DNA from 4 places in the Bacillus sp. ISL-75 genome. Region 2 is predicted to be linked to each of the others. Evidence: riboswitches for the same ligand, from Rfam matches in the RefSeq annotation. Region 2 holds a riboswitch; each other region holds the start of a gene.
The links. A riboswitch is a leader RNA that binds a small molecule or an ion and turns the genes downstream of it on or off. The one in region 2 is predicted to bind S-adenosylmethionine.
Positions count from the first base shown of each region.

Region 1: it holds a riboswitch for S-adenosylmethionine, as region 2 does, so the genes downstream of both, J7E63_RS18730 (methionine biosynthesis PLP-dependent protein) here and mtnW (2,3-diketo-5-methylthiopentyl-1-phosphate enolase) in region 2, are expected to answer to the same signal.
Region 3: it holds a riboswitch for S-adenosylmethionine, as region 2 does, so the genes downstream of both, mmuP (S-methylmethionine permease) here and mtnW (2,3-diketo-5-methylthiopentyl-1-phosphate enolase) in region 2, are expected to answer to the same signal.
Region 4: it holds a riboswitch for S-adenosylmethionine, as region 2 does, so the genes downstream of both, J7E63_RS11685 (homoserine dehydrogenase) here and mtnW (2,3-diketo-5-methylthiopentyl-1-phosphate enolase) in region 2, are expected to answer to the same signal.

Region 1 is NZ_JAGGQX010000046.1:39,651-47,661, reverse strand. Features, by position in the region: gene metH (methionine synthase) at 1-2,228, opposite strand, end outside; gene J7E63_RS18740 (bifunctional homocysteine S-methyltransferase/methylenetetrahydrofolate reductase) at 2,209-4,071, opposite strand; gene metC (cystathionine beta-lyase) at 4,068-5,261, opposite strand; gene J7E63_RS18730 (methionine biosynthesis PLP-dependent protein) at 5,261-6,373, opposite strand; SAM riboswitch class I at 6,467-6,581, opposite strand; gene J7E63_RS18725 (helix-turn-helix domain-containing protein) at 6,789-7,127, shown strand; gene J7E63_RS18720 (NAD-dependent epimerase/dehydratase family protein) at 7,164-8,011, shown strand, end outside.
Region 2 is NZ_JAGGQX010000052.1:172,763-180,773, reverse strand. Features, by position in the region: gene J7E63_RS21095 (electron transfer flavoprotein subunit alpha/FixB family protein) at 1-151, opposite strand, end outside; gene J7E63_RS21090 (electron transfer flavoprotein subunit beta/FixA family protein) at 185-1,009, opposite strand; gene J7E63_RS21085 (ZIP family metal transporter) at 1,404-2,138, shown strand; gene J7E63_RS21080 (aspartyl-phosphate phosphatase Spo0E family protein) at 2,198-2,440, opposite strand; gene J7E63_RS21075 (1,2-dihydroxy-3-keto-5-methylthiopentene dioxygenase) at 2,712-3,245, opposite strand; gene J7E63_RS21070 (methylthioribulose 1-phosphate dehydratase) at 3,276-3,905, opposite strand; gene J7E63_RS21065 (2-hydroxy-3-keto-5-methylthiopentenyl-1-phosphate phosphatase) at 3,899-4,573, opposite strand; gene mtnW (2,3-diketo-5-methylthiopentyl-1-phosphate enolase) at 4,570-5,781, opposite strand; SAM riboswitch class I at 5,854-5,962, opposite strand; gene J7E63_RS21055 (pyridoxal phosphate-dependent aminotransferase) at 6,047-7,222, opposite strand; gene J7E63_RS21050 (carbon-nitrogen family hydrolase) at 7,340-8,011, shown strand, end outside.
Region 3 is NZ_JAGGQX010000012.1:25,074-33,084, forward strand. Features, by position in the region: gene J7E63_RS05415 (Ig-like domain-containing protein) at 1,094-3,280, shown strand; gene mmuM (homocysteine S-methyltransferase) at 3,328-4,275, opposite strand; gene mmuP (S-methylmethionine permease) at 4,250-5,659, opposite strand; SAM riboswitch class I at 5,743-5,847, opposite strand; gene J7E63_RS05430 (LCP family protein) at 6,100-7,041, opposite strand; gene J7E63_RS05435 (IclR family transcriptional regulator) at 7,660-8,011, shown strand, end outside.
Region 4 is NZ_JAGGQX010000025.1:60,385-68,395, forward strand. Features, by position in the region: gene carB (carbamoyl-phosphate synthase (glutamine-hydrolyzing) large subunit) at 1-1,068, shown strand, start outside; gene argF (ornithine carbamoyltransferase) at 1,061-2,038, shown strand; gene J7E63_RS11675 (argininosuccinate synthase) at 2,124-3,335, shown strand; gene argH (argininosuccinate lyase) at 3,397-4,773, shown strand; SAM riboswitch class I at 4,953-5,064, shown strand; gene J7E63_RS11685 (homoserine dehydrogenase) at 5,166-6,401, shown strand; gene J7E63_RS11690 (YfhD family protein) at 6,460-6,648, opposite strand; gene J7E63_RS11695 (YfhE family protein) at 6,789-6,923, opposite strand; gene J7E63_RS11700 (TIGR01777 family oxidoreductase) at 7,044-7,952, opposite strand.

The sequences.
Region 1 (8,011 bases), on a different contig from region 2:
ACTTCATAGCCATTATTGCTGAGAATAATTTCGACGAGGTTTTTACCGATATCATGAACATCGCCTTTTACGGTAGCTAAAATGATTTTCCCTTTTGTAGCAGAAACATCGCCTTTTTCCATATGAGGTTCTAAATGCGAAACGGCTGCTTTCATTACTTCAGCACTCTGGAGCACCTCAGCAACGATGAGCTGGTTGTCGTTAAAGAGTCGGCCAACCTCTTTCATCCCATCCATTAATGGTCCATTAATAATATCAAGCGGGGCAGGATACGTTTCAAGCGCTAGATCTAGATCCGGCAGCAAGCCTTCTTTTGTACCTTCAACCACATAATAGGCGAGTCTCTCTTCTAAGGTCATATTTGGAACGGTTGTTTTCGGTTCTTTCTTTTTACCACGGTAAAATTCAGTGAATGTAGCGAGCGACTCATCTGTTGTATCAAACAAGAGGGCCTCCGCTAATTGAACTTCTTCTTTTGAAATAGATGCAAACCGTTCAAGTTTTTCTGTATTAACAATAGCATAATCAAGTCCAGCCTGGGTGCAGTGGTAAAGGAAGACAGAGTTTAGAACTTCTCTACCGACTGGAGGCAATCCGAAAGATACATTACTAATTCCAAGAATCGTTTGTACTTCCGGGAGTTGCTCCTTGATTAACCGGATGCCTTCTACTGTAGCCTTGGCGGAACCAATATATTGTTCATCACCTGTACCAACTGGAAAAACGAGCGGATCAAAAATGAGATCCTGCGGCTTCAGATGATATTTGTTCACTAATAAATCATGTGACCGTTTGGCAATTTTTAGCTTTTGTTGCGCAGTTACTCCCATGCCTTCCTCATCAATGGTGCCTACAACGACAGCAGCACCATAGCGATGGATTAATGGGACAACAGCTTCAAATCGTTCCTCACCATCTTCAAGGTTAATCGAATTGATAATCGCTTTTCCTTGTGAATATTTAAGGGCTCTCTCGATGACCTTTTCGTCGGTTGAATCGATCACAAGGGGAGCCTTTACTTTCTTGACGACTTCTTTAATGAAGTTTTCCATATCAACCATTTCTTCACGGTCAGGGTCGGCGAGGCAAAGATCAATTACATGCGCGCCGCCTTTGACTTGGGCTCGTGCAATCTCTGACGCTTCCTCAAATTTCCCTTCGGTGATTAACCGCTTGAATTTACGTGAGCCAATCACATTCGTCCGTTCGCCGACCATAATCGGTCTTAACGTTGGATCGTCATAGATGAATGGTTCAATCCCGGAAACCATATGAACTGATGAAGGCTTAAATTCTCTTGGTTGGTAGGCTTTCATCGCATCGGCAATCGCCCTAATATGGTCAGGAGTTGTTCCACAACAGCCACCAACAATATTTAGCCAGCCATGGGCGGCAAAATCAGCCAGCTTTTTAGCCAAAGTCTCAGGTGTTTCATGATAATGACCCTCTTCATCAGGCAAACCTGCATTTGGATAACAGCTGACTGCTGTCGATGCTAGATTTGCTAATGAGCGGACATGATCTTGCATGAATTCAGGACCTGTTGCGCAGTTAAGTCCAACGGCCACAGGATTCATATGTTCAACAGAGATAAAAAACGATTCGATTGACTGTCCAGCGAGTGTCGTCCCCATTGGCTCAATTGTCCCCGATATAAACAGCGGCAGTGTTTTGCCGGTTTTTTCAAACGCTCTTTCGATGCCAACATAGCCCGCTTTCACATTCAACATATCCTGACTCGTTTCAAGAAGCAGTAAATCGACACCGCCATCAATTAGGCCGATGGCTTGTTCCTCGTATGCGGCTGCAAGTGCATCAAAAGTAGTTCCACCTGTTACACTTAAGGTTTTTGTTGTTGGGCCCATTGAGCCTGCCACATAACGCGGCCACTCATCAGTTGAAACTTTGTAAGCTTCTTTCACAGCAAGAAAGGCAGCTATTTTATTAATTTCATAGGCTTTAAAACCAAGTTCATATTCATCGAGAACCAGGCTTGCCGCCCCAAATGTATTGGTTTCAATGATATCTGCCCCAGCCTCTAAGTATTCACGATGAATATTAGCGATGACAGCTGGCGCGGTTAAATTCAAGTGCTCGTTACAGCCTTCATACTGTTCACCGCCAAAATCTTCAGCGGTAAGATTTGCTTGCTGGATCATTGTCCCCATTGCCCCGTCCATGACGAGGATTCGTTTTTGGAGTTGTTCATTAAATGGTGTTTTCGGCATAGTTGCTCCCCCTCATTTCACTAGCCCGCTGACGAGTATATAACGCTAATTCAGCAGTTAATTCATAACGTAAAAATGGTGTAATCAAATAAATACCGTTAAATAAATCTAAGGCTGCATCGATTAGTGACTTAGTAATCGCAATTCCTTCTCGGGCAGCTTGAAGCGGATCATCATTCAGTTGGGCCATCCGCTGGCGGATCGTATCGGCAATCTTGATACCAGGTACCTCATTATGGAGGAACTCAGCGTTCTTGCTGCTAGTTAGTGGCATTAAGCCAATATAGATTGGTGCATCAAGATGCTTTGTATGTTCATAAACTTCGAGTAATTTTTCCTCTGAAAAAACCGGTTGGGAGATAAAGTAATCTGCCCCATAATGAACTTTTTTCTCAAGTCTCTTCACGGCCTTCTCCAGTGAGCGGACATTGGGATTAAAGGCTGCCGCAATGCTAAAGTCTGTCTTTTGCCCCAGATCTTTCCCAGAAAAAGACAATCCTTCATTCAACTGCTTAATCATTTGAATAAGTTCAAAGGAGGACACATCGTAAACAGATGATGCACCTGGAAAATCGCCAACTCTTGCAGGATCACCGGTAATGGCAAGAACATCATTCATCCCAAGTGTATGCAGACCCATTAAATGCGATTGCAAGCCGATAATATTGCGGTCACGGCACGCAATATGAATGAGTGGCCGCATTCCTAAGTCCTGTTTCACTAAATAGCCAAGCGATTCGTTGGAAATTCGGACCGTTGCTAGTGAATTATCAGCAAGGGTAATCGAATCGATTCCCGCTTCTTTTAAGGCTTTAGCTCCTTGGAAAAACTTTGTTGTATCTAGTTTTCTAGGTGGATCTAATTCAACGATAACTGATGGTCTCTCTTTCACGAGTTCCTGCAGGGGAGTAAACTCCCTTTTTGGCGCAAGAGATTCAACGATTATCTTCTTTGGCTCTAATTTTACTACTTTTTCAGTAATTGGAACACTATTCTTTAGTTCAGAAGCATATGCTCTAATATGGTCAGGAGTGGTCCCGCAGCATCCGCCAAGTAACCGTACACCTTGGTTACGGAAAGCTTTTGCTGAATTTCGGAAATAATCGGCATCTCCTTCATAATGAAACTTTCCGTCCGTATAGGCTGGAAGACTGGCATTTGGGTAAGCAGATAGAAAAGCATGTGCTGGTAATTCAATCTGTTCCAATGCTAATAGCATATGATGGGGGCCTAGACGGCAATTAAGCCCGACCACATCGGCTCCCAGGCCTTCAAGTCTTTTTAAGGCGTCATTGACAGGAGTTCGATCCTGCAAAAACCCGGGCTCTTGATGGGAGACCTGCGCGATAATGGGCAGCTTTGTTTCCTTTCTAGCAATCGTTAGAACGGTTTCAAGCTCTTCAAAATCGTAATAGGTTTCAAGCAATAAGCCATCCACTCCTTCAAGAAGGAGGCAATATAATTGTTCCCGGAAGCTTCTCTTTAATTCTTCTATAGAAATGGAATCAGGCTTAATTCCTCGATTTCCACCAATAGTTCCAAGGACGTACGTATTGTTTTGGGTAGCTGCCTTTTTAGCAATAGAGACTGCAGCACTGTTAATTTCCTTTACAGAATCCTCCAAACCATACCTCTGCAGCTTTAAATAGTTTGCCGCATAAGTATTGGTCTGAATCACGTCAGCACCTGCATCTATATAGGCATTATGGATAGTTTGGATGTGTTTGGGCTGGGAAAGATTCAGTTCCTCCAAACAACTATCCTTTCCATAGGAATACAATTGAGTGCCCATGGCTCCATCGGCAATTAAGATTTGATTTTTTAATTTATCTAAAAAGCTCATGATGATTCTCCTTGATGTAATACCAAATGTTTATCGCGAACTTGCTCAAGTGCCTGTGAAAAATCCTTAATCAAATCATCAGGATTTTCAAGTCCAACTGATAAGCGAACCAGACTATTTGTAATCCCGCGCTTCTCTCGCTCTTCTTGAGGCATGGCTGCATGGGACATTTTTGCTGGATAGGAAAGAATCGATTCTACCGCTCCGAGACTGACAGCAAATACAGGTATTTTTACATTGGCAAGAAAGGTGCGAAGTGCATCTTCATTAGCCAATTCAAACGATAAGACCGCTCCTGGACCAGCTGCTTGCGCTTTCTGAATTTGATATTGTGGGTGACTTTCCAACCCTGGGTAATGAACCTTTTCAACAAGCGGATGCGCATCTAAAAATTCCGCTAGTTTAATAGCCGATTTTTGTGATTGTTCCAGTCGGACGTGCAGCGTTTTGATCCCTCTTAAAACGAGCCATGCATCTTGAACACCCAAAATTGCCCCAAACCCATTTTGCAAGAAACCTAATCTTTTCGCCAAGTTTTCGTCTTTGACGACAGCAAGTCCAGCAACAACATCACTATGGCCCGATAAAAATTTCGTCGCGCTATGGAGCACGACATCGGCACCTAACTCCAATGGCCGTTGGTGGGAGGGGGTAAGGAAGGTGTTATCGACAAATGTTAACGCGCCCGTCTCCTTAGCTAAGCTGCTAATCGCGTTAATGTCAGTCACTTTCATTAACGGATTCGAAGGTGTTTCCACATAAAACGCTTTTGTGTTTGCCTGAATGGCTTGTTTTACTTCATTTAAATTCGTCATATCGACGAAGGTATGTTCAATTCCGAGCCGCGTGAGGACCTCTGTGACCATCCGAAATGTACCGCCGTAGACATCTTCCGTAATGACAATATGATCACCTGCAGATAACAGGAGAAATGCCGTTGAAATGGCGGCCATACCAGATGCGAAGGCAAAGCCTTTTAACCCACCTTCAAGTTCAGCAATGACATCCTCAAGTGCTTCCCTTGTCGGATTTAAACTGCGGCCATAATCGTACTTGCCAAACTGATCGAAATCAGATTGGTGAAAGGTCGATGCATGCTGTATGGGTACACTAACCGCTCCTGTTGTAGGATCAATTTTGTGCTTATTATGAAGGAGCCTGGTTTCAAATGTGTATTCTTCGTGTGCCATTATGCAATCACTCCTTCTTGAACATGGGCAAAAGCTTTTTCCAAATCTTCAATTATGTCTTGTGAATCCTCAAGTCCAACGGAGAAACGCAATAAACGATTGCAGACGCCGGATTGAATTCGGATTTCTTCAGGAATATCCGCATGGGTTTGCGTTGCTGGATAAGTGATAAAGCTTTCCGTTCCACCTAAACTTTCCGCAAAGCTGATTAGATTTAAGCCTTGTAAAAATGGATTAACCCAAGCTTCATCCTTGATTCTAAAGGAAACCATTCCACCCCGTCCCGGATAGAGGACATCTGTGACAGCATCATGCAGGGAAAGAAATTCGACGATATTCTTAGCATTTTTTTCATGTCTTTCCATTCGAAGTGATAATGTTTTCATACCGCGCATTAATAACCAAGAATCGAATGGGCTTAAGACCGCTCCAGCACCGTTATGATGGAATGCCAATGCTTCACAAAGCTCTTTTCCTTTAGCGACAATAAGCCCGGCTAGAACATCATTATGGCCACCTAAGTATTTCGTCGCACTATGGATGACAATATCAGCACCAAGGGTAATCGGCTGTTGTAACAGTGGCGTATAGAAAGTGTTGTCCACAATTAGCAATAGTCCATGTTCCTTGGCAATTTTTGAAACAGCGGCAATATCTGATTCCTGCATAAGCGGATTAGTTGGTGTCTCAAGGAAGATCGCTTTTGTTTGCGGCGTAATTTTCTTTTCAATCTCTTCCGGACAACAGGTATTAACATATTGACTTTTCAAGCCCCATTTTTGATAGCCTTTTTCTAATAAACGGTAGGTACCGCCGTATAAATCCTCACTTACCAGCCATTCATCACCGGATTGAAATAAAGCAAGTATGGTTAAGATTGCTGCCATACCAGAACTGCAGGCAAATCCTTGATCGCCGTTCTCTAAATCGGCAATAGTTTTTTCAAGAAGCTGGCGCGTTGGGTTCCCTGTTCGGATATAATCGAATCCAGTTGATTGACCAATTCCCTCGTGACGAAAGGCTGTTGAGAAGTATACAGGCGGATTTACGGTTCCAGTTGTTGTTTCACTGCGATTTCCAATTTGAGCAAGTTTCGTATCAATTTTGTACATGACTACCACTCCTTGTGTTGTATAAAAATTATTAAATAAAAAAGCCTTTCTATAAGAAGAAAGGCTTTTGTAAGTACGACCAAAAAGTCATTCTTCTTATCTTGCAAATTAACGACTAATTTGCAGGACTTAGCACCTTTTCAATGGCGATCCATTGATGGTTGCTGAGGTGTCGCAGGGCCATTCCCTCAACCTCTCTTGATAAGAAAGTAATATTTAGATTATTTATAAAATTTACTACAACTTAGCGGTGGTGTCAATTTATTTTATTAAAAATGAGTTAATGGTTAAGTGTTGTTCGTAATAAAGCACTTACCAAAAGTATTAGGTGATTATCTTCGTTCTTTACAAAGAACGAAATGTTTACTATAATGATATTTAAGAGAGGAGTGAAATTTATTTTAGGAGGCCTATTATGTTAGGAGAAAAAATTCAAAAATTAAGGAAAGAGAAAAACCTTACCTTATCTCAATTAGCTGAGAAAACATCTATCTCAAAATCTTACTTAAGTCAAATCGAAAGAAATATCCAGAGTAACCCTTCAATTGAAATTTTGGGAAAAATAGCCAAAATACTAGATGTAGACATACAAACACTTTTAAGCCAAGATACCGCAAAATCTGATACACATGATAATGGTAAGGGAAATGTTAAAAATTGGAATATTTTCATAAATATTGCACTAGAATCTGGATTGATAAATGAGAAAGACTTAATTGAGTTAAGAAACGCCCTACAAAAAGTCAAAAAATAGTTATAACAATTAGACAAAATATATAGAGGTGAAAATATGAAGGTCCTTGTAACTGGTGGTTATGGCTTTATAGGTTCCTTTGTTTCTGAAAGATTTTTTAAGGAAGGTGATGAAGTCTACATTATTGATAACCTTTCTACAGGAAATAAGGATAATGTGAAGTTCAAACATAAATTTTATCAATTAAACGTAGAAGACCAAACGTGTGAGGGTGTATTCCAATCTAATAGATTTGATGTAGTTATTCATCTGGCAGCACAAGTAAATGTCGGAACATCAATGGTGAACCCATACCTAGATTCTCAATCAAACATCCTAGGATTGACAAATATACTTCAATTATCAACCAAATATGGAGTGGAAAAGGTAGTATTTGCTTCTTCAGCAGCCGTTTATGGTCTTAATGATAATATTCCATTGAAAGAAGATGCTTTATGTGATCCTCTATCATTATACGGAATCAATAAATGGGTAGGGGAACTATACTGTAAAAAGTGGACTGAAATGTTTGGGGTTGAAACACTTTGTTACCGTTTTTCGAATGTTTTTGGTCCTAAACAAGGAACGGTCGGTGAAGGTGGAGTCATTTCCATTTTTCTTAACAATGTTTTAGAGCAAGAGCCCCTGCAGGTCTTTGGTGACGGAGAGCAAACTAGGGACTTTATATATGTAGAAGATGTTGCCTATGCCATTTATCGCGGCGTCGAATATGATCTCAAAGGGGTTTATAATTTATCAACTAATACAGAGACAAGTGTGAACGATTTTATTTATACTCTCGGAAATTTGGAAGATATAAAAGAAGTAATCTATAAAGAGCCAAAGCAAGGTGATATCAAATTTTCTAGGTTGGAAAATACAAAGATTAAACAGGACCTGGAGTG
Region 2 (8,011 bases):
CTTCATTGCCTAGTAAAAAGCCCGCTAAAGGAACTTGTAATTTATCCGCTAGCTTCCTTCCAGCACCAAGTAATTCTAGAGAAACGCCTTCTACTTTACCATCTTTTTGTTCGATGAATACCCAGACTCCCCGATAATCGTCTAGATTCATGTATATTCCCCCCATGACAAAAGATAATCGTTATTATTTAGATGATTGGATTGTTAACAGGTCCTTTTTCTCCATCAACAACGCCATTAGCTGGTTAACCTGTTCATCACTAGTACCCTCTAGTCTTTTCCCGCCTTCTGGACGTGGTGGCGTAAACATTTTTCCAACAATGGTTGGTGAACCCTTTAGTCCTAGTTGCGTGCGTTCTACATTTTCAAAGTCACTTACTGCCCAAATAATTGGTTCGTACCTTGCCGCTTTAATCATGTTCGGCATTGGCGAATAGTCGATGTCATTAATTTCTTTTTCAACCGTCAATAAACATGGAAGATTGGATTGAATCAATTCATAGCCATTGGTTAATTTCCGTTTAATAAGAACGGTGTTTTCTTTCTCATTGACTTCAGACACTTCAATTACATTAGTTATTGGCGGGATATCCATTCTTCTTGCAATACCAGGTCCAACTTGTCCTGTATCACCATCAATCGCGTGCTTCCCACAAATAATCATGTCAACTGGGTGTTCCTTATTGATTTTTTCTAAAGCTTTCGAAAGCGCATAACTAGTTGCCAGTGTATCTGCCCCTGCAAAGGCACGGTCAGAAATTAAATATCCTTTATCAGCACCTATTTCCACACTTTTCTTGATAATAGCAGTCGCTTGCGGTGGTCCCATTGATAAGACGGAAATGGTACCCCCTGTTTTTTCCCTAATTTTTACGGCCTCCTGAACTGCATGGGCATCGTAAGGGTTCAAGATGGCTGGTGCACTGCGACGGTCGAGTGTGTTGGTTTTAGGATTAATTTTAATAATTTTTGTATCTGGTACTTGTTTGACACATACGACAATATGCATGTAGGACTTTCCCTCCTCCATATGATCTGAGATTATTGAAAGCGTTTGCTTCCTATGGTTTAAAAATGCTTTTATTTACGATATATGAATCGCAACACAAGCATAGTACCAAACAGTGATAGTTTTCTTTTTTTCTTTCTCGATTTAACCTAAAACTAGTGATCATTTAATATTCTTAAAAATCTTATGCAGTAGCTAAGTAGTAGTTTGTAAAAGTTGAAGTTATTACAGTTTGTGGTAAGATATGTAGTTAATCGTGATGTGAATATTAGATAAAGTAGTACTAATATAACTATAAGAAATATTAAGATATAAACAATGATAAAAATCACAGCTACTGTCTAATATTGTAGATATTTGATTTGGATTAATTGGACAAGAAAGGAGATGTGTGATGACTGAAGTTATTTTTGGAAGTGTTCTTTCGGCGTTATCTACGGGGGCAGGGGCACTAATTATACTATTTATTCCTCATTCCATTACACATCGCTGGAAGGATGTTTTATTAGCATTTAGTGCAGGAATTATGATGGCAGCTGCTACGATTGGGTTGATCCCTGAGGCATTAAGAACAGGAGGCTTTGGTTCACTTTTTGCAGGAATTTGTTTAGGAGTATGGGTGCTGACTCTTTTGGAAAAAAATATCCCTCATATTGACTTACAGCATAACAAAAAGGGAATTCAATTTGATGAGAAGGCGTTGTTAATTATATCTGCAATTACACTGCATAATATTCCTGAGGGAATGTCAGTTGGCGTAAGCTATGCATCCGAACAGGGGGATACTGGAAATTTAATTGCTTTAGCGATTGGGTTTCAAAATGCGCCGGAAGGCCTACTTGTTGCATTATTTTTAATCAATCAGCAAATTAGTAAACTGAAGGCCTTCATTATTGCAACTTTAACTGGATCCATTGAAATCATTACTTCCTTATTAGGGTATTTTTTAACCTCATTTGTTCAAGGGCTTGTCCCCTATGGTCTTTCATTTGCTGCTGGTGCCATGTTATTTATTATTTATAAAGAATTAATTCCTGAAAGCCATGGAGACGGAAACGAGCGAGTATCCACCTATGCGTTTATCTTGGGGTTGCTTGTCATGGTGTACATTATTGATATTTTTTCATAAGTAATTATTTTACTAATCGGTTGAACAAAAAAAAATATCACTCTCTTACTTAATTATCATTAGACTAAAACTTTCGGCCAAATCATGATCATTTGTTTAAAGGCAAATTTAATTTCTTCATTTGGCCTGGAGATTTGGTCCATTACTTTTTGATACTCATTTATTAATTCATCTAGCTCTTGGCTATATTTTATTGTCATCTCATTGGTAAATCCCCTTGTATTGGCGCTATTTATCATTAATTCCCTTTTAGCCTTTATCTCTTCAATCATTTCATTATGGGTATCACTATACTCGCACACAATTATCCCCCTACCTCTTACTCTATTACTGTAAACAACGAAAAATTAGACTACTTGATGAATTATGACAAGAATTTATATAAAAGTAAACACAATCGCAAAAGTAGACAAAACATTCTATTTCTTTCGTTTTTCGACAAATTCTTCAAATAAATTCTTGTTTTTACGACAAAATTCTTCTAAGTTGCAAGCGTTTTATTCTATTTCAACATACTTTTAGACACAATAAAAAAACTGGCATGCACCTATCTGCAGCCAGTTTTAGTATCTGTTATTGATTTACTTCTTCTTTACCGTAAATAGGTACCCATCCCTCGGTGGTAACAAAAATCCTTACAGCAACCACTTTCCGATCTTCTTCAAGGGTAAAATAGTGCCTTGTATTTTCTGGTACAGAAATCAAGTCTCCTGGATTGAGATGTACTTCAAAGAACTCACCATCTTTACCTTGGATGACAAAGACACCGTGGCCGCTGACTATGAAACGAACTTCATCATCTGTATGATGATGCTCATTTTTAAAGTTTGTCAGTAATACATCCAAATTTGGAGTATTTTCTGATAAAGAAATGACATCTTGCGCTTTGTAGCCACGTCTAGCAGAAATATCTGCGATTTCGCCTTCAAATGCAGCTAGAATTTCTTCCTTTTCTTTATCGCTTAAAAGATACTTTTCTACGAGTTCAGCGGGAAGCTTGCTAATATCCCAATTTTCATAAATAACTTCCTGCGACTCCAGAAAGCTTGCAACCTCATCTTGTTCATGAATTTGCTCTTCCCTGGTTTGAAAAGTAATATATGCCATTCTTCATCATCCTCTCATTTTTAATATTTTTTACACTACCTTAAATAATTGATATGGTTTATGCTCTAGTAAACGTAATTGGTAGCGGAATAAAAACTCTGAGGCTTCAAGGATTTTTTTAGCCTCAAAGGCAGTTCTCCCCCATACCGTTATCCCATGGTTGCGAATCAAGATAGCTCCAGTATCTCCTGAAACATATTCAGAAAACTTATTGGCAAGTGTCGGGATATGGGCAAAATTGTGAATAATTGGTATTGTTAAGACTGCGTCCTCTTCCCACTTATCAAAAGCCTTGATCAACTCTTGCCCTTTAAATGTAACCTCACCATTATCACCATAAACTTCTGAGATCACATTATTATCAATCGTATGCACATGGAGACTGCAGCCAGCATTGGTTCGACGATAAATTTCGACATGAAGAAGTGTCTCTGCTGAAGGCTTTAAATGTGTTTCTTCAACTGCACGGCCAAATTCATCAACGAGTAAAAAATCTTCATCTGTTCGCTTCCGTTTATCCTTTCCACTTGCTGTTACTAAAAATTGAAGCGGATGATTACTTACTTTAATCGCCAAGTTACCGCTCGTACCCATAAACCAATCACGCTCAGCTAACTCATCCTTTACATCGGCTAATTCGTTCCATCTTTCATTTAGCATGTTAGTTCATCCACCTCAATTCTTTTTTTAATTTCCTCGATACAATCAAAAAAAGAAGTAAATCCTTGATGATTGATGCCCCATTCCACACATTTTTCCTGAAGTAAATCTCTTGCAAACACAAAGTCCGCATGTTTTGCTGCCTCGAGATCGGTTACCGAATCTCCAATAACAATTTTGAAACGGTTTTCCTGAGTGTTTAATTTACGAATAATACTTGGTTTACAACATCCGCAATCATTGTTACATAATGAATCACATTCATTCGGCCATAGAATTTTTATTCTCTCGTCTGTAAAATCCGATTCATTGCAATAAACTCCATCAAATGGACCATATTTCTCCAAGATTGGATAAACAAAGAAGTCAATACCGCCACTAACAATATAGAATGGAATACCTTTTGCACGCGCAAATTCAACAAACTCTCCAAATCCTGGACGAATCTTTGCATTTTCAATCGCAAATTCAGTCAGTTCATCCTTTAACCTACTTGGTAATAAAGAGAATAGTTTCCCAACTCCCTCATTGATCGAAATCTCACGTGAGAGGATTTGATCTTTGATCCGTTCCCACCCTTGAGGAGCAAACTTTTCCATCATGCTAATGATGTTATCACTTTCAGTTACCGTTCCGTCAAAATCACAAAAAATCACTGGTTTTGTCATAAGGTCACCTCTGCATTACCCCATAGTTTTAGTGCCGTATGGAGCTCAGGATGCTGTTTTGCACCTTCAGCTAATAACTTTCCTTTAAGATTGGTATCAATCGCTTGACGGAACGCAAGACCCCCTCCGCGTGCACCTTCTGGATGGCCATGGACCCCTCCGCCTGCATTAATGACAGAATCATTACCGAAGTCACGAATTAATAAAGGAACCAAGCCTGGATGAATTCCCGCTGATGGAACTGGGAATGACTTTTTAAAGACATCTTCTACGGTTAACTCACTTGCAATCGACAGTGCTTTCGTCTTCTCTAACGCCACGGTTCCATATGGGGATGGGAACAACGATAAATCAGCACCAGCATAACGAAGCAACTTTCCAAGCAATAATGAATGGGATAATCCATACACTGGAGATGATGTAAAAGCACCACTTACTGCAGGATGTGCCATTAGCGGTAAGGCAATTTCATCGTCTTCTCTTAATTCCTGCAGGACGTCTATGCCATAGGAAAACACATTAAACAGTAAGAGGTCCGCTCCAAGCTCTGCAGCCTTCCTTGCTTTTTCCTTCAGCTGCGATGTTCTACCCGTTAGGTTAACTGCATACAAAGTTCGATGTCCTGTTTGGTCAAATACTTCTTGCAATGCCTTTTTTCCTTCGACAATTCTTTTTTCAAACGGTGTCAGCTCATTTTCAAAAAGGATTTCATCATCCTTCACAAAATCTACACCACCAAGGGCTTGTTGCTTTAATTGCTCAACTAAAAATCCGAGATCTTTACCGAGCACTCCTTTAAAGATACTCATTAAAAGCGGTCTATTATAAACGTTTAATTTCTTCCGAAGACCTTCAATTCCAAACCTTGGGCCAGGGAACTGACTCTTTAATCCATCATCAAACTGTAAATCTAGTAATTTTATTTTTCCATCTAATGAAAGCTTACCGAAAACGGTTGTTAAAATAGCAGGCAGGTCATTAGAAAAATTAATCGATGGATAGGCTATACGGATTAAAGATTGGTCACCTTTTTCTACAGGTATCGTTTCAACTGATACCACACTGCCTTTATGCTTGCGTAATTGGCTTTGCTCTAGTTCAGGCAAGTTCGTCCATGAACCTACAGTTAATCCAAGTGCAATCTCTTCAGCCTTTTTGGTTGGTTTTTTTTCATCATGCAGTAAATATGTAGCAATTATTTTAGACATTCAAAAACACGTCCTTTCAAAAAACATAAAAAACCTCTTCAACAAAGAAGAGGTTAGCCGCAAACTAACATCTTCTCATCTATCAGCTTGTTGCTGCAAGAATTAGCACCGTGCCTAAAACTGGTTTAAGTCGGTTGCCGGGCTTCATCGGGCTTTTCCCTCCGCCTGCTCTTGATAAGAAAACGATTCGTATTTTTATAAAGTTTTTAATGTTGTTTAACTTTAATTTGCATTATCGCAGGAAAAATATAAAATGTCAATCAATTTAACAGAATATTTCCAAACGACTAATTCTTTCAACAGCTTCGGCTAATCGTTGTTCTGATGTTAATAACCCAACACGGACATATCCTTCTCCAAATTCTCCAAAGCCAATTCCCGGTGCAACCATAATATGTGCTTGTTCGAGTAAAATGTTAGCAAATTCCTCAGATGTTTTACCCTCAGGAACTTTGAGCCACGCGAAAAAGGAACCCTTTGGCGCGGTGACATTCCATCCCAATGAACGAAGCCCATCAATCAATACATTACGTCTTCGCTCATAAAGATCGTTTAGTTCCCGTACACAATCCTGAGGGCCCATTAAAGCCTCAGCCGCTGCCTCTTGTACAGCCCCAAATAAACTAACATAAAGATGGTCCTGTAAAAGTTCGATGCTTGAAATCACACTCTCATTCCCAACAGCAAAACCAACACGCCAGCCTGCCATATTAAAGGTTTTTGATAAAGTATATATCTCTATCCCAACCTCTTTAGCCCCTTCAATCTGCATAAAGCTTATTGGTTTTTCACCATCGAAACCAATAGCACCATAGGCAAAATCATGAACAACACAAATATCATGATCACTCGCTAGCTTAATAGTCTCATCAAAAAATTCATGAGTAGCTGTTGCTCCTGTTGGATTATTAGGATAATTGAGGAACATTAACTTTGCTTTTGATAAAACAGACTTATCCAGTTCGCAATAATCCGGTAGAAAGTTATTTTCCTCTCGTAACGGCATCGTAACCATTTCAGCTTTTGCAAGAGCAACCCCAGACCAATAATCCGGGTAACCGGGGTCAGGTACAAGGATGGTATCCCCCGGATTTAATAAGCATTGAGGAATTTCGACAAGTCCTGCTTTACCCCCAAACAAAATCGCCACTTCTTTATCCGGATCAATGGTCACTCCATATTCTCTTAAATAAAAATCAGCGGCAGCCTGTTTTAAATAACGATGTCCCTGAAAAGGAGAATATTTATGATTTAATGGATTCGCTGCTGCATCTTGAAGTTTTTTAACAATATGAGTAGGCGTTGGCTGATCAGGGTTGCCTTGCCCTAAATTAATCACATCAAACCCTTGTGAAATATATTCCCCTACTTTTTTAACAAGTGCAGCAAAAAATTGCTTCGGAAGATTAGTTAATAATTCTGATGGTGGAAATTGCTTCATTGTTCTCACCTGCTTAATTATTTATAAGAATCATTATGAATTTCTAGTCACAAATGATATAACTTTTATAATAGCTTGTAAAGAAAAAATCCCAAATTTCAAACGAGGTGAAGATTCGTGAAATTAAAAATTTCATGTCTGCAAATGGATATCGTCTTCGGTGATCCCAATAAAAACTACCAAACTGCCGAAAGACTCATTGAAAATGCACTGACTGAACAACCCGATATCATTGTCCTTCCGGAACTATGGACAACGGGATATGACTTGACCCGCCTGAATGAAATTGCAGACCCAAAAGCAGTACAAACAATTGAATTTCTGAGAAATGCAGCACAACAAAATCAGGTTCATTTCGTTGGCGGCTCAGTTGCGAACCGTGAAGAAACAGGAGTAAAAAATACTCTCCTCATCATCAATAAAGATGGCACGCTTGTGCACAAGTATAGTAAACTACATCTTTTTAAACTCATGAATGAGCATGTTTTCTTAGAGCCTGGCGCCGAGAAGGGACTTTTCCAACTTGATCATCATCAGTTTGCTGGGTCGATCTGTTATGATATCCGGTTTCCAGAGTGGATACGCGCTCACACATCAGAAGGTGCAGAAGCACTGTTTGTTGTGGCCGAATGGCCTGCACCCAGATTGTCCCACTGGAGGGCCCTTTTAATTGCCAGAGCAATTGAAAATCAATGTTATGTAATTGCCTGTAACCGTTCTGGAAATGACCCAAATAACCATTTTGCTGGTCACTCGATGATTATTGACCCGTGGGGTGAGGTCATTGCT
Region 3 (8,011 bases), on a different contig from region 2:
AATTGGAAATTCGTTGTATCTTTTCTCATTAAGCGGATTGGAACCCCTGACCAAATACAATTTTCTCCTTTTGATAACCACCTATATTTATTCTGTAACTAGGTTTACTAGAGGACACTCAGTAAAAGGCCACATATTTGACTGGGGAGAAATTCTAATTCAGCTGCCCACCTGTTCCTTTTTAAAAAAGGCATGGTTGGAGACAGCTATCGACAGTCTTTTCACGCATTTGAAGTGATAAGTCCAGTCATGACGGGTGCTGAGGCGAGTTTTAACCAATCGTTTGTGTAAAAGGAGAAAAACAAGGTATTTGCCAAAGAATGCAGTATTTAGACGAAAATGATCATTATTGCTAATCTGGAGGAATAATCTATTAAAATCTAGTCGATCACCGACAATTATTTTACCTTAATCCAGAGGGAAAGCTTTAAACAACGGGATTTATCCTATTTTTACACAATCGTTTGATTAACATGCCAACTTGGAAGAACCCGTCGATGATTGTAGAAAGTCATTTTTATTGGCTAGCTTTGTAGTATTTGAGAAGAAAGCAGAGCTTTTCCTCGACAAGAAAAATCTCTTGAATTGAGACTAAGGTTCTTTTTTCAAAAGGGTTTGTGGCACTTTCAATCAAACGTTTAATTAGGAAGAATTCTATCGTCATTTGTTGAATATGTAGAGTGCTTATTGGTGGAAAATGGTAGAATGAAAGTGTTAGCTGAAATGAAAATGATTATGATTGATGTATTTGCTAGTTTTGGAGGGGATTAATTGAATAAAAAAAGAACAAAGAAACAATAGAGAGATTTTGAAAATGGTATATACTTATTCCTTTTATTGGTTGCTGGAATTGTGTTTCTTCATTAAACTCTTTTACAGATTGCATGTGTCCATCTTGTAATTGGCTAATATTTCCTGCGGTGCCTGTAAAAGAGGGTGTTCATCATATAATTATTGAAAGGAAAGTTTATCGAAAATAACAGATAGCAAATACCAAAAGTGTAGCATGAATGGTTGTATTGCTAAGATACCGACAAGTAAGGTTAAATAGATTGATAACTACATAAATAAATAGATTGGGGAAAATGGAGTCATGAAATCTTTTTTAGTAAAATCAGTGTTACTAACGGCATGTATGGTCAGTTTGTTTCATGGGAAAGCGGCAGCAGAATCGGAAACAGATTGGTCATTGAATTGTGCAAAATATGGTGCCATTAAACCAAATGAAAACCCAACTTACCAACATATCAATTGTTTGTTGACAAACGCTGCAATCCAAGCGGATATTCCGCCTGAAGTCGTAAAAGGGATTGCCACAAAAGAATCCGACTGGAGACAATTCGTCGATGGTAAGCCGTACATCTCGAATGACAAGGGAATTGGGATTATGCAAATCACAGATACAACATTACCAGATGAACAGCAAGAGCGCTTAAAGAATGATATTCTTTACAATATCGAAACAGGCGTACGTATTCTCAATTACAAGGCCAGTTTGACTACGCTTCCGCACATCAAAGGAGCAGGAAGAGACATTATTGAAAATTGGTATTTTCCTGTCATGGCGTACAATGGGGTCGTGCAAGTGAATAGTCCTCTATTCCAAGAAACGGGAGAAATTAATCATGAAGCCTATCAAGAATTAGTTTTCGGAAAAATCGAAAAAGAAAGTTACTTGGACGATACCTTCTTAGAAAGGTATCCATTTGAAGTGAAGGATTTCAAATACGTTGATAAGTTTATTGAATTTCTACAGCCCGAATATATCGTACAGGGTGTTCATGAGACAACGATCCGATTAACTGAAGGAGACCGAGTGATTACAACAAAGGATAAGGTTAACTTACGAAAAGGACCAGGTGCACCGTGTGTTGAAAAGGTATTGCCAATCAATACACCATTACTCATTGAGGGTCCATTTGAATTTGATGAGACTGAAACAAGCAGAAATCAATTTGTCTGGTTCCCAGTGAAAACAGTCGATGGACTTTACGTTGGATATGTTTCATCGGCTTATATCGAGAAACAGGTCGATACGGTTCCTCCGGTGGATGAAACATCACCAGAAGCCCCTGTCGTAAATGAAGTGACTGATAGCTCAGTAGAAATCACCGGAACAGCGGAGCCATTATCAACCGTTAAAGTAATGGTCGATGGTAAATGTGAATCACTTGGTACGGATGTAGCAGATGAAAATGGTAACTTTTCAATAACGATTGAAAAATTAAAGGCAGATACAGAAGTACTTGTGAACGCAATAGATAAGTCCGGAAATATTAGCGGAGCTACGATTGAAACCGTGGTGGATCGAACTCCACCGTCAGAACCATCAGTTAATCCAGTTACCAATAAAGCAGTCGAAATCACAGGGAAAACTGAAGCCGGAGCAATTGTTAAAGCCGTTATAGGTAGTAAAACTTACCGCGCCACTGCTGATCTGAATGGAATTTTTAAAATAATAATCCCGGTTCAAATTAGTGGAACGGCAATTTCCGTTACTTCAACCGATCTCGCACAGAACCAAAGTAAGTCCAAAAAGGTGGCAGTTACAAGAATTGCTCCAAATATTCCGGTGGTTAATACGGTAACAAACAAATCGACCACAGTAACAGGGGTAACCGAAAAAGCAGCCACCGTTATCGTGAAAGCAGGGACGTTATCATATAGCGGCATTGCTGACTCTTATGGAAAGTTCACAGTCAAGATACCTACTCAAAACAGCGGCGTGGAATTGAGCATCACCGCGAAGGACGCAGCAGGAAACATCAGCTTACCGAAGAAAATGCAGGTTACTAGGGTTGCTCCGAATGTCCCGGTTGTTAACATAGTCAACAATAAAGCGGCAACGGTTACAGGAAAAACCGAAAAGTATGCTGTTGTATCTGTTCTTATTGGCACAAAATCTTACGGCGTCAAAGCAGATAGTGTTGGCAATTTTAAAGTGGCCATCCCGATTCAAACCAGCGGTACTTCAATTAAAGTAACTTCAAACGTAGCTGGTAAGGTTAGTAATGCACGATCCTTAACGGTTAATCGAGTCGCACCGAATATACCGGTTGTGAATTCTGTAAGATATTACTCAACCTCCGTTACCGGAAAAACCGAAAAGTATGCAGTTGTCGCAGTAAAAATCGGCACCAAAGTTTATACATCGAAAGCAAATATCTATGGGAACTTTAAAGTAACCATTCCAAAACAAAAAGCTGGAACCAAATTATTTGTAACGGCAAAGGATTCAAAAGGTTTAATTAGTGCAACAAGAACGGTAAAGGTTTATTAAAATGGGAAAGGAGCTGAACTCCTTTCCCATTTTTTTATTAACCTTAATTAAGAAGTTCGCCACTTTTTTGAAATCTCTTCAATATGATGAGGTGCTGTTCTGCAGCATCCTCCTATTAGTCGTGCCCCTGCAAGGTACCATTCTTCAGATTTAAAGTCGAGCCCATTACATAATTCTTGACCATGCCATGTTTTAGTTTCTGGATTATAGGTTTCACCAGAGTTCGGATAAACAATAATCGGTTTTTTGGTGTTTGTTCGCAACTCGTTGATAGCTTCTGTTACGATTGTCACTGGTGCACAATTGAGACCAATGGCAACAATTTGTTCGTTGTCACCAAACACTCTCGCACACTCTGCCAGCGGCGTACTGTCACTTATCGCTTTCTCATTTTTCAAAGAAAAGGATAGCCAGGCATATGTATCTGGAAATTCCTTCAACAATGAAGCTAATACCTTTGCTTCCTGCAGGGAAGGAATCGTTTCAAATGCTAATAGATCAGCACCTGCTTCAATCAACGCTGACATTCTTGTGCGATGAAAGTCTATTAATGTTTCATCTGTAACACCGTAGTTTCCCACATACTCTGAACCATCGGCTAGGTAAGCCCCATAAGGGCCAACGGATGCGGCAACCAATGGCTTAGGTCTATTGGTTTGTGAATTTTCCTGCCAAAAATCATCTCTTGCTTTTCTCGCAAGTAACACCGTTTTCTTAATTAGTTCTAAAGCTTCTTTCTCTTGGATACCACGCTTGGAAAAACCGTCAATGGTTGCTTGATAGCTTGACGTTATGGCACAGTCCGCCCCAGCACGAAAATAGTCAGTATGAACCTGATAAATCAATTCTGGATTTTCTAGTAATACACGTGCAGACCAGAGGGGATCGTCCAAATTACACCCATGCGACTCTAGCTCTGTGGCTAACGCTCCGTCCAGTAGCATAATGGAATGTTCGGATAAAATAGCCTTAATAGGGTTGATTTTGTTGGACATAGTCTGCTCCTCTTTTCTTTAAACTCTGGGTTACATAATAACTTGCATAGCAAAACAATATAAATGGAATGCCACAATATAAGGCAATTCGTTGGGTGGGGTCAAATGCGATTCCAATACATGAAGCAAGACAAAGGATAAAGGAAGCGATTGGTACCAAAGGATAGAATGGTGTACGATAAACCAAGTCCTTTACGGAATTTCCTTCTTTAATATATTGTCTGCGAAAGAAAAACTGTGAAGCACTAATACTCATCCAAACTACCACCACAGCTAGGCCCGAGATGGATACAAGTACGATATACACTGTATCTGGTGCAATAATACTTGAGAACAAAGCTAAACCACCGCCAAACATGCTAAAAATGACTGCATATATTGGAACACCTTGTTTTGTTAATTTTGCAAAAATGGGTGATATCGTATTCTTATCTGCTAGTGACCAAAGCATTCTTGAAGAGGCATAAAGACCTGAGTTTGCAGCAGATAGAATGGCTGTTAATATGACAAAGTTCATAATATCCGCTGCATATGGTACGCCAATTTGTTCAAGAACGGCAACAAAGGGGCTCTCTAATACTCCTGCATCTGAAGTAGGCAATAATGCAGATAATACAACAATCGTTCCTACAAAAAAGATAATCAATCTCCACAATGTTGTACGAATAGCCTTTGGTATCGCTTTTTCCGGATTTGCTGTTTCCCCCGCTGCAATTCCTATTAATTCCGTTCCTGAAAAGGCAAAGTTAACCGCAAGCATTGTCATGACAATCGCAAAAGCACCATTAGGAAATAAACCTGCACTTGTAAAATTAGAGAAGAACGGTGCCGATTGGGAATGAGTCATCGGAAGAAAACCTACCATTGCCGCTGCTCCTACAACAATAAACAGAACAATCGCTATTACCTTTATAGACGCAAACCAGAATTCAGATTCAGCGAAAAACTTAACCGTCAGTATATTTAAGACAAAAACCAAAATAGCAAACAGCAAACTCCAATTCCAGACATTAATGGATGGAAACCATCGCTGCATTAATAATCCTGCAGCCGTAAATTCAGAACCTAAAGCAACAGTCCAAGTTAGCCAGTACAACCAAGCAACTGTATACCCAGTCCCTGGTCCAATATATTTAGTCGCATAACTGTGAAAGGCACCAGTTTCAGGCATATGTACGGAAAGCTCTCCTAAGCATAGCATGACGAGATAAACCACTAGTGCACCAATCAGATAGGAAAGAATGGTCCCAAACGGGCCAGCCTGTTGAATCGTGTAACCCGAACTTAAGAATAATCCTGTTCCAATCACTCCGCCGAGCGATAGCATAACTAAATGCCGTGTTTGCATTTTTCTTTGAAATTTTTGCTTGCCTTTCTTCTCCATCATAGTCTCCTTTTTCCTACATCCAGAAAAAACAAAAAACGCACTCAGATAAATGAGTGCGTTACTGACAAATAATAACGTAGCTCTTATCTATCAAGGCTTCACACCCGATGGAATTAGCACAGTGTCTTATTAGACCTGTTGCTGAGGTTTCATAGGGCCAGTCCCTCCACCTCTCTGGATAAGAAATATTTTTTTAAACTTTATCAATCTATTAAATAATTGTCAATATATTTCTGAGTTTTTTAAAATTTTAAAACCTTATAAGCAAAAAATATTATAATTATGCTTATCTAATATAAATTCAAGTGAAAATTTCGCCGTTACTTAAGCTTTTGTATCCTTCAGGAACTGTGAAAATTTCTACTGTAATCGTGAATCCATAACTTATGAAGATTTTTATAATCTCTAGTTCGTCACTTTTACTTTGGTTACAATTCTCATACTCCTAAAAATTTTTTAAGAGCTTCTTTATTTTGCTGAAAGTCCACTTCTAATACTTCACCAATCTCTTCAAGACGTTTATTTTGAAAACTGCCATCTTCAGGGATTCGAATTGTTTCTATGTCTCCACTTTTCTTAGTCAAAATGTCTTTTCCAATCGTCAAAAGTGTGTAAGTATCAATATTTGTATCGATGTATGTTTTTAGAAGACCTAATAGCTCAGGAAGTTTCACCACAATATGTGGACTTACAGCTTTTTCTTTTAATTTTGAGATCACTTCTTGCTGTCTTTGTACCCGTCCGAAGTCACTTAAACGATCATGACGAAAACGGACATATCCTAACAGCTCTTTACCATGCAGTTGTTGCATTCCTTTTTCTAACTTCATTCCTATGCCAGAAGACATCTCATATGGTACGTTTACTTCAATTCCATTTGGAACGAGGAGATCGACCGCTTTTTCGAATCCTTTAAAGTCGACTATCGCATAATAATGAATATCTAGCCCGAAATTTTCTTTAATGGTTTCCTTCAGTAATTCTGGACCTCCATATGTATAAGCTGCATTTAATTTTTGTGGTTTATGTCCAGGTATAGAAACATACATATCACGCATTAGGGAAATAAGTTTCACCTTATGAGTGTGTTGATCATAATGTGCAATCATGATCGTATCAGTTCGAGCTTGTTTTTCTCCGCGGGAGTCACTTCCTAATAATAGAACATTTACTTCATCTATTTTATTTTTCTCCCCTTGAAAAGAATGTTTTGCTTCCACTTTTTTAAGTGGTTGGTTCAGCGTTTTTATAGTTCCTTCTATGTACTGAAATACAGTAAAAAGACCAACCATAAAGATACCTATGAGAAGAAGGGCGTTAAATAATCTACCCCATCTTACTCTTTTTCTTTTCTTTCTCGTCCGTACCAAACTTTGCACCACCTAGGCTGAATAATAATTAATTTACACAATATTCATATGTATCTATTAGATTATGGACGCTTCTCCAGTTTCTGAAAGAGTTAAACAGAAAAAGAAGGAGTTTCGATCTTTTTTAACAAACCCTTAAAGTAGTCATTATCCCATAATTACTTTACATCTTTTTGAATATTAGGTTACATTTTTTTGAAATTCGGATTACATCGTGCCTGACACGCCCCGGTGAAGAAATAAAAAACCATGCTGTTTTCCCAGCATGCCTTCAATCTCATCTACATTACTGGAAGGTTTAGATATACTCCCTATAGAATTATAGGAGTTTGAAAATTATTTAGTAGAGTTACTAATCCAGTTAGGCTTTAGTGCACAGGTAACAGGAGATCAAGGTGTGGATATGGAGCATAAAGGGCATAACTAGTTAAAAATAACTAGTTGTGCCTTTTTGTGTGCAAATCTCCCGATTGTCCCCGAAAGGAACCCACCTGTGGAGTCATTATTTTTTGTGAACGGTTGCATTAACCGGTTGACGGAGAGATTGAGAGGTGCTATTATGTGTCAGTAATAATCACATATAGGATTTGATATCATATATGTGATGTGTAATAAAGGAGGGAGATTATGTCGGTAAAATCGGCTGAACGAGTTCTCCAGGTATTTGAATTACTAGCCCATAATCCTGATGGGTTATTGATTAAAGAGATTAGTGAAAAACTTTCATTTCCGCAGAGCAGCACATCGAACCTTATTGCCACTCTTTTAAAACAAGGATATTTAAGTTTAGACAGCATGAAGAAATATAAGCTTGGAGCAAAGTTAGTTCACATTGGCACCATGGCTATGGAGAACTTAGATATTTCTCTTCAAGCGAAGCCATATCTTGAAAAATTAATGCAAAGTGTTCAGGAAACAGTATTTATGGCAACGCTGTCAGGGGAAGATCTGGTCTATCTTACTAAAATAAACAGCAATC
Region 4 (8,011 bases), on a different contig from region 2:
TTTACTATTTTTTCAGAAGCGGAATTGAGCCAGTATATACTGCAACTTGAGAAAAATTCGCAAGCAACGATGTGGCCATTATTAGTAGATAAATACTTACCTGGATTAGAGTGCGAGATTGATGTCATATGTGATGGGGAAAATATCGTCGTCCCAGGTATCTTTGAACATATAGAAAAAGCTGGGGTCCATTCAGGGGATAGCATCTCGGTGTTCCCGCCGATTTCACTGTCAGAGAAAATTAAAGAAACGTTAATAGATTATGCAGAAAAAATTGCAAATTCAGCACCAGTTATTGGAATCATGAACATTCAATTTGTTATCTATGAAGGCCAGGTTAATGTGCTTGAAGTCAATCCGCGTTCTTCTAGAACAGTGCCAATCATGAGTAAGGTCACAGGAATTCCGATGATTGAATGGGCGACACGCGTTCAATTAGGAGAGACCCTCTCAGATCTATGTTCAACAAAGGGACTAATGGATGAGCCATCCTATTTTTCAGTAAAAACACCTGTTTTTTCATCAAGTAAACTAAAAGGTGTTGACCATGTGCTAGGACCAGAAATGAAATCAACAGGTGAAGCGCTTGGCATGGGAGTAACCTATCAAGAGGCACTTGAAAAGTCGATTCCTACTCTTGGCTGGCAACAAGGTGAAAATTATATTTTCTGTTCCATTTCTGATCGAGATAAGCAAGCATCACTTCCTATCATTCAAGAACTTGTAATAAAACAATACAAGATTGTTGCTACCGAGGGGACTGCTTCATATTTCCAAAACCATGGAATTGATGTTGAAAAAGTGATTAAGGACGATGCAGAAGTCATTGAACTTTTCCGAAAACAGTCCATGAAGGCTGTCATAAATATACCGAATCAAGGACGAAATAAAATTAAATTTGGTTTCCAGATTCGCGAGCATGCTGTTCGCTACAAGGTACCAGTATTTACACACTTAGATACAATTGAAGCGATAATCGGCCTGGAAAAAGGATCTCAATCCGATTCTGAGGTTCGATCTATGAATGAATATTACAAGTTGGAAGAGAGAGGTGCCGTTCATGGGTGAGGCCATTAAATTAAATGAAATTAGTAATATAAATAAGCCGAAACTTAAAGGAAAGGGCTTTTTACAGCTTTCCGATTTTAGTACAGATGAAATCCTCTATCTTCTAAACGAGGCGATAGAGATGAAAAAGCTCCAAAAACAAGGAAAACCGCATCCGTATTTAAGCGGGAAGGTTTTAGGGATGATTTTTGAAAAATCATCCACCCGTACAAGGGTATCATTTGAGGTAGGGATGCTGCAGTTAGGCGGTCATGCAATATTCTTAAGTTCAAAGGATATTCAGCTTGGAAGAGGAGAAAGTATTTTTGATACCGCAAAAGTGTTGTCGCGCTATGTGGACGGATTAATGATTCGAACGTTTTCACACGATTCAGTCGAAGAATTAGCTGAGCATGCAACAGTACCAGTTATTAATGGTTTAACTGACCTGCAGCACCCTACCCAAGTGTTAGCAGACCTTTTAACGATTCTTGAGCATAAAGGGAAACTGTCCGGCTTAAAGATGTGCTATATAGGGGACGGCAATAACAATATGGCTCATTCTTTAATGGAAGGCGCGATGAAGGTTGGAATGGATATTAGCATTGCCAGTCCACCAGGATATTTGCCTGATGGAGAAATAACAGAGAAGGCAATTAAAGTTGGAAAACAAACTGGATGTAAGCTCGTGATTACAAATGATCCGCTAGAAGCTGTTAAAGATGCAGATGTCATCGTAACAGATGTCTGGACCAGTATGGGGCAGGAAGAGGAAACTTCAAAAAGACTCGAGGCATTCCATGGATTTCAAGTAAATAATGAACTTTGTAAGAATGCAAAGGAGGACTATATCTTTTTGCATTGCTTGCCCGCCCATCGAGGCGAAGAGGTAACAGCAGAGGTCATCGATGGTCCTCATTCAGTGGTTTTTGATGAAGCTGAGAACCGTCTTCATGCCCAGAAAGCAATTTTAAAACTTTTACTAGCATAATTGTTTCCTTTTCCATGAGATTTGTTGTATAATAATTCTATTGGTTGAATAAAAATACACATACAGTAAGAGGAGAATAATAACAATGGCAAAAGAAAAAATCATTTTAGCCTACTCAGGCGGTTTAGATACATCAGTTTCAGTAAAATGGATTCAAGAAAAATATGGCTACGATGTAATTGCATTAGGTCTAGATGTCGGTGAAGGAAAAGACTTAGAAGCCATCAAAAATAAGGCACTGAATGTCGGAGCCATTAAAGCCTATATGATCGATGCTAAAGAATTATTAGCAAAGGAATATATTTTACCAGCATTAAAAGCTAATTGCTTATATGAAGGAAAATATCCATTATCTTCAGCTTTATCTAGACCGCTTATTTCAAAACTATTAGTGGAGGTAGCTGAAAAAGAGGGGGCTACTGCTGTTGCTCATGGCTGCACAGGTAAAGGAAATGACCAAGTACGTTTTGAAGTTTCCATCCAAGCATTGAACCCAAGTTTAAAAGTTGTTGCCCCTGTTCGTGAATGGGGAATGACACGTGACGAAGAAATCAAATATGCTGAGGAGAACGGAATTCCAATCCCAGTCGATTTAGATAATCCATTTTCAATTGATGCCAATATCTGGGGACGTGCTTGTGAGGCCGGAGTTCTAGAGGATCCATGGGCTGAGGCGCCAGAAGCAGCCTTTGATTGGACGAATCCAATTGAACTTACACCAGATGCAGCGGAGTATGTTGAAATTGAATTTGAACAGGGGGTACCTGTTGCCCTTAACGGTGAGAAACTCCCACTTGTTCAATTAATTGAAACCTTAAATGCGCTTGGCGGCAAGCACGGTGTTGGCCGTATTGATCATATTGAAAATAGACTAGTAGGAATTAAATCTCGTGAAGTGTACGAAAATCCTGCTGCGCTAATTTTAATCAATGCCCATAAAGAATTAGAGTTTTTAACTCTAACTCGTGAGGTTACACAATTTAAGACACAGGTTGAACAGCAAATGTCTAAGATCATTTACGAAGGACTTTGGTATTCTCCGATAAAACCAGCACTTGATGCATTTATTAATGAAACTCAAAAGAACGTTTCTGGAACAATTCGTGTCAAGCTTCATAAAGGTAATCATACGGTTGTGGGCAGAAAGTCACCTTACAGCTTATACAACGAGGAATTAGCAACGTATTCCAAAGGTGATGCGTTTGATCATAATGCCGCAGTAGGATTTATTAAGATTTGGGGTCTGCCAACAAAGGTCTATTCAGAAGTGAATAAAAAGGAATCAATTTTAAAATAATTCGGATTGCCCTCGAATCCTTTTTCGAGGGCTGTCTTGTTAGGTTAAGGGGGAGCAATCAATGTCTAAGTTATGGGGCGGCCGTTTTACGAAAGAAACGAATAAGCTAGTTGAGGAATTTACAGCCTCAATTACTTTTGATCAAAAGCTAGCTAAGGAGGATATCGCAGGAAGTCTTGCCCATGTGCAAATGCTGGGTGAGTGCGGTATTATTCCAATGGAGGATGCTATAAAGATTAAGGACGGACTACTCTCCATCAAGAAAATGGTCGACGATAACGCGGTAGAGTTTTTAGTTGAAGATGAAGATATCCATATGAATATTGAAAAGTTATTAATAGAAAAAATTGGTCCGGTGGGAGGAAAGCTCCATACAGGGAGAAGCCGTAATGATCAGGTGGCCACCGACATGCACCTATACTTAAGAACGAAAACAACTGAGCTGATTAAATTAATAGAAGATGTCCAGCAGGCATTAATTGAGCAGGCGAAAGAGAATGTCCAAACGTTAATTCCTGGGTATACTCACCTGCAGCGTGCCCAGCCTGTATCCTTTGCCCATCATTTAATGGCTTATTTTTGGATGTTTGAACGTGATAAAGAGAGATTGATTGATAGTTTGAAGCGTATCAATTGGCTGCCTCTTGGTTCAGGAGCATTGGCAGGAACGACGTTTCCGATCAACCGTGAACGTGTCGCGGAACTGTTAGGTTTTGAAACGGTTTATCCTAATAGTATGGATGCTGTCAGTGATCGCGACTTTATCCTTGAGTTTTTATCGATTGGTTCAATAATCATGACCCATATTTCCAGATTATCCGAAGAGCTTGTCATTTGGTCGAGCCAGGAGTTTCAGTTCGTCGAGTTGGATGATTCGTTTTGCACAGGTTCAAGTATTATGCCGCAAAAGAAAAATCCAGACGTACCTGAGCTGCTACGTGGAAAAACCGGACGGACATATGGTAATTTAATCGGACTGCTCACCGTTCTTAAAGGTCTGCCACTCGCATATAACAAGGATTTACAGGAAGATAAGGAAGGCATGTTTGATACGGTTGAAACGCTTGAAGGTTCCTTAATGTTATTAGCACCGATGATTGAAACGATGACAGTAAATAAAGACGTGATGCGTAAGGCCATTAACAATGACTTTTCTAATGCCACAGATATTGCTGATTATTTGGTAAGAAAAGGTCTGCCCTTCCGTGATGCGCATGAAGTTATCGGAAAAATTGTTTTATATGCGATTCAGTCTAACAAATTTTTGCTAGATCTGAGCTTCGAAGAATATCAGGGCTTTAGTCCATTATTTGAGGAAGATATTTATGTTGTATTGGCTCCTGAGCATGTTGTTGGTGTGCGAAATAGCTTTGGGGGAACGGCTCCAGAGCAAGTGGAAAAGCAAATCAAGCTTGCTGAAGGAAAACTGCACAGATAAATATGAATTTTTTCTAGCCCGCCATATGGTGGGCTTATTTTTTGGGGGGTAATTAGATATATCTACACGTTTCTTCACTCCAATAAAAAGAAATTTCAAATAATATTGACAACTACCTTGGAATCAACTAGAATTCTCTTTATAACTTGGAAGTTAAATGAAAAACTAACTAAATAAAACTCTTATCCAGAGCGGCGGAGGGACTAGGCCCGATGAAGCCCGGCAACCATCAAGGTAATTCTTGAAAAGGTGCTAATTCCTGCAGGTTATTTTTAACCTGACAGATAAGAGGAGGAAATCTACCCTCTTCTTATGAAGAGGGTTTTTTCTTATTTATATGATATAAAAAAAACCTATTAGTCATGTCTAATATTATTTAAGGGGTGGAGAGCATGTCTGTCATTAAAGTGGCAATTCTAGGCTTTGGTACAGTTGGGGAAGGCGTTTATAGAACAATTCAATCTCATGCGGAAGAGCTTGAGAGAGTGTTAGGGAGAAAAGTGGAAGTTGCAGCCATACTAATTAAAAATAAGCAGAAAAAGAGAAATATTAATAACGATGTACTAATCACCTCAGATTTCAATGAAATTTTAAGTCTTCCGCAGCTTGATGTTGTTGTCGAAGCAATCGTCGACAAAGAACCCCCCTTTACTTTTTTAAAACAAGCTATAAAAAGTGGTTGCCACATAATCACAGCGAATAAAGAAATGTTTGCACACCACGGGAATGAGTTGCTCGAGTTAGCCGAGAATTATAATGTTTCGGTGGGTTACGAAGCCACAGTTGCGGGTGGTATTCCGGTTATTCAAACCTTAAGGCAGTTATTAAATGTTAACCGAGTTCGTCACATCCAAGGAATTCTTAATGGGACATCGAATTTTATCCTAACGGAAATGCGCGAGAAGAAGCAGTCATTTGCTGATGCTCTTATTTTAGCGCAAGAGAAGGGGTATGCTGAAGTGGATCCAACCAACGATGTGGAGGGCTTTGATGCTTTTTATAAAACAATGATTCTCAGCAGAATTGCTTTTGGGAAAGAACCAAATTGGCAGGATGTTGAACGTGAAGGGATTACTTCGATCACGAGTGAATTAATTGAAGCGACTGAAAAGCTTGGGTTAAGGTTTAAACATATTGCAAGTATTCATATGATAGGTGATCAAATTAATGCAACCGTTAGACCGGTTCTTGTTGGGAAAACACATCCATTTTATTCTATTGAAGGGGTAGAAAACGCTGTAAATGTTCACTCAGATATTGTTGGGAGTATCACTTTACAGGGACCAGGAGCGGGGATGTTTCCAACTGCAAGTGCTGTAATTGAAGATTTAGTCTATGTCTGTCAAAATCAAACGATCAGTAGAAGGGCTCAGAGATCTTCTGCGGTTTCTGTGGAAGAGAATAATGGTCTATTAAAAGAGTATTGGTTAGTTCAAGGGCCTTTAATTGATTATATCTCGCCTGCGCTTACATGGATTGAAGAAGTCTCTGATGAAATAATAGTAATCCAGGGTGCGAAAGAGGAAGTAGAATATTTAGTTAAACAACAAAAGTCACTACGGTATTATCCAATCCTAGGAGAGTACGAATCGACCATATCAAAAAAGGCAGTAGAGTTAGCGCGCTGAGATAAGTTTTAATATATAAAAAGAAGCAGGATGTCCTGCTTCTTCTTTTTGGCCTAAATCATTTATTTCTTTTCATGTTTACACGTTGATTAGCAGCATTGGCACGTGCGAGTGCCTCAAGATCTGCATGGTCTGCAAATTCTGCAGAGTATTCTACATCATTTCCATCCGTTATTTTTAGGTTCTTAGGTGTTTGTGGAAGTGAGCTTTTGTTACTATTACCAGTTCCATTATGCATACGACCCATTACTAAAAACCCCTTTCATTGTTAACTTTCAGGAGCCGAATTGCTCCCTTTAATATCATTTACAATTAGAAAGGTAACCATGAATGGAAAATACTTCAGGAGAACTATTAGGTCCATATATAATCTCAGATATAGTTTAACTATAGTCTCGTTTTTTTGTCGTGGTATCCGCCTGCCCGGTCTGCCATTTTAAATTCTCTTTGATATGAGACTTCCTGCATACTGGTTAATGAGTATTTGCCTCGATCCTTATCTTTTTTCTTTTTTTCCGCCATTTTGCTCATTCCTTTCAACATTTTTTTAGTTAATTGTCATCAAGCTATGTGGTAAAAAATAAAAGCACGTTATGTACTTATTTCCATTTTTACCTTTTAAGAAAGGAATGATACTATTTTTTAAGAAAATATATTTTTCAATGCCAAATGTAAATCGGAATACTTAAATTGATAGCCAGTTTCTAAAAGCTTATTCGGTAATACCCTTTGTCCATCAACCACCAATGTACTCATTTCACCAAGCAGCAGACGTAGTGCAAAACTTGGGACCGGAAGCCAGTGGGGGCGGTTTAATACTCGTGCAAGTGTTTTTCCAAACTCAGTCATCGTTACCGATTTCGGTGCAGTGAAATTGATGGGTCCATCCATTTTTTCATTTTCGATAATAAAGGATATCCCTTGGACCACATCCTCAATGTGAATCCATGACATCCACTGACGTCCATTTCCAATGGGACCACCGATAAATGATTTATAAGGGATTGCCATTTTTTGAAGAGCCCCTTGGTGTTTATCAAGGATGATTCCGAACCTGCAAAAAACAGTACGTATCCCTAATTGGCTGGCTTTTCCAGCTTCGATTTCCCATTGCTTAACTGTGTCGGCCAAGAAATCATTCCCAAAGCCATGGTTATCTTCTTCAGTAAAAGTTTTATCAAAGGATGTTCCATAAATCCCAATTGCACTTGCATTGATCAGTGCCTTTGGTTTGGTGTCTAATTTATTTATAATGGCTAGCAGTGCATGAACAGACTCTAAGCGACTGTTTAGAATCTTTTCTTTTCTTTTTACCGTCCAACGTCCACTATTAATCGATTCGCCTGCAAGGTTGATAAAAATATCAGTATCTTGGAGTTCATGAATGGGGCTTGAAATATCACTTAGCCACTCGACGTATCGAATTCCATCACTACGATTTGTCTCAATCGATTTTCTTGATAAAATAATTATCTCATGATTATTTTTCAACAGGTGTTTGGTAAGTGCTTGCCCTACAAAGCCTGTTCCGCCTGCAATCGTTATTTTCATTTTTTTCGCCCCCTTTTACGTTTAATCTTACAATAGATAATGAGGAATATGGTAAAGTA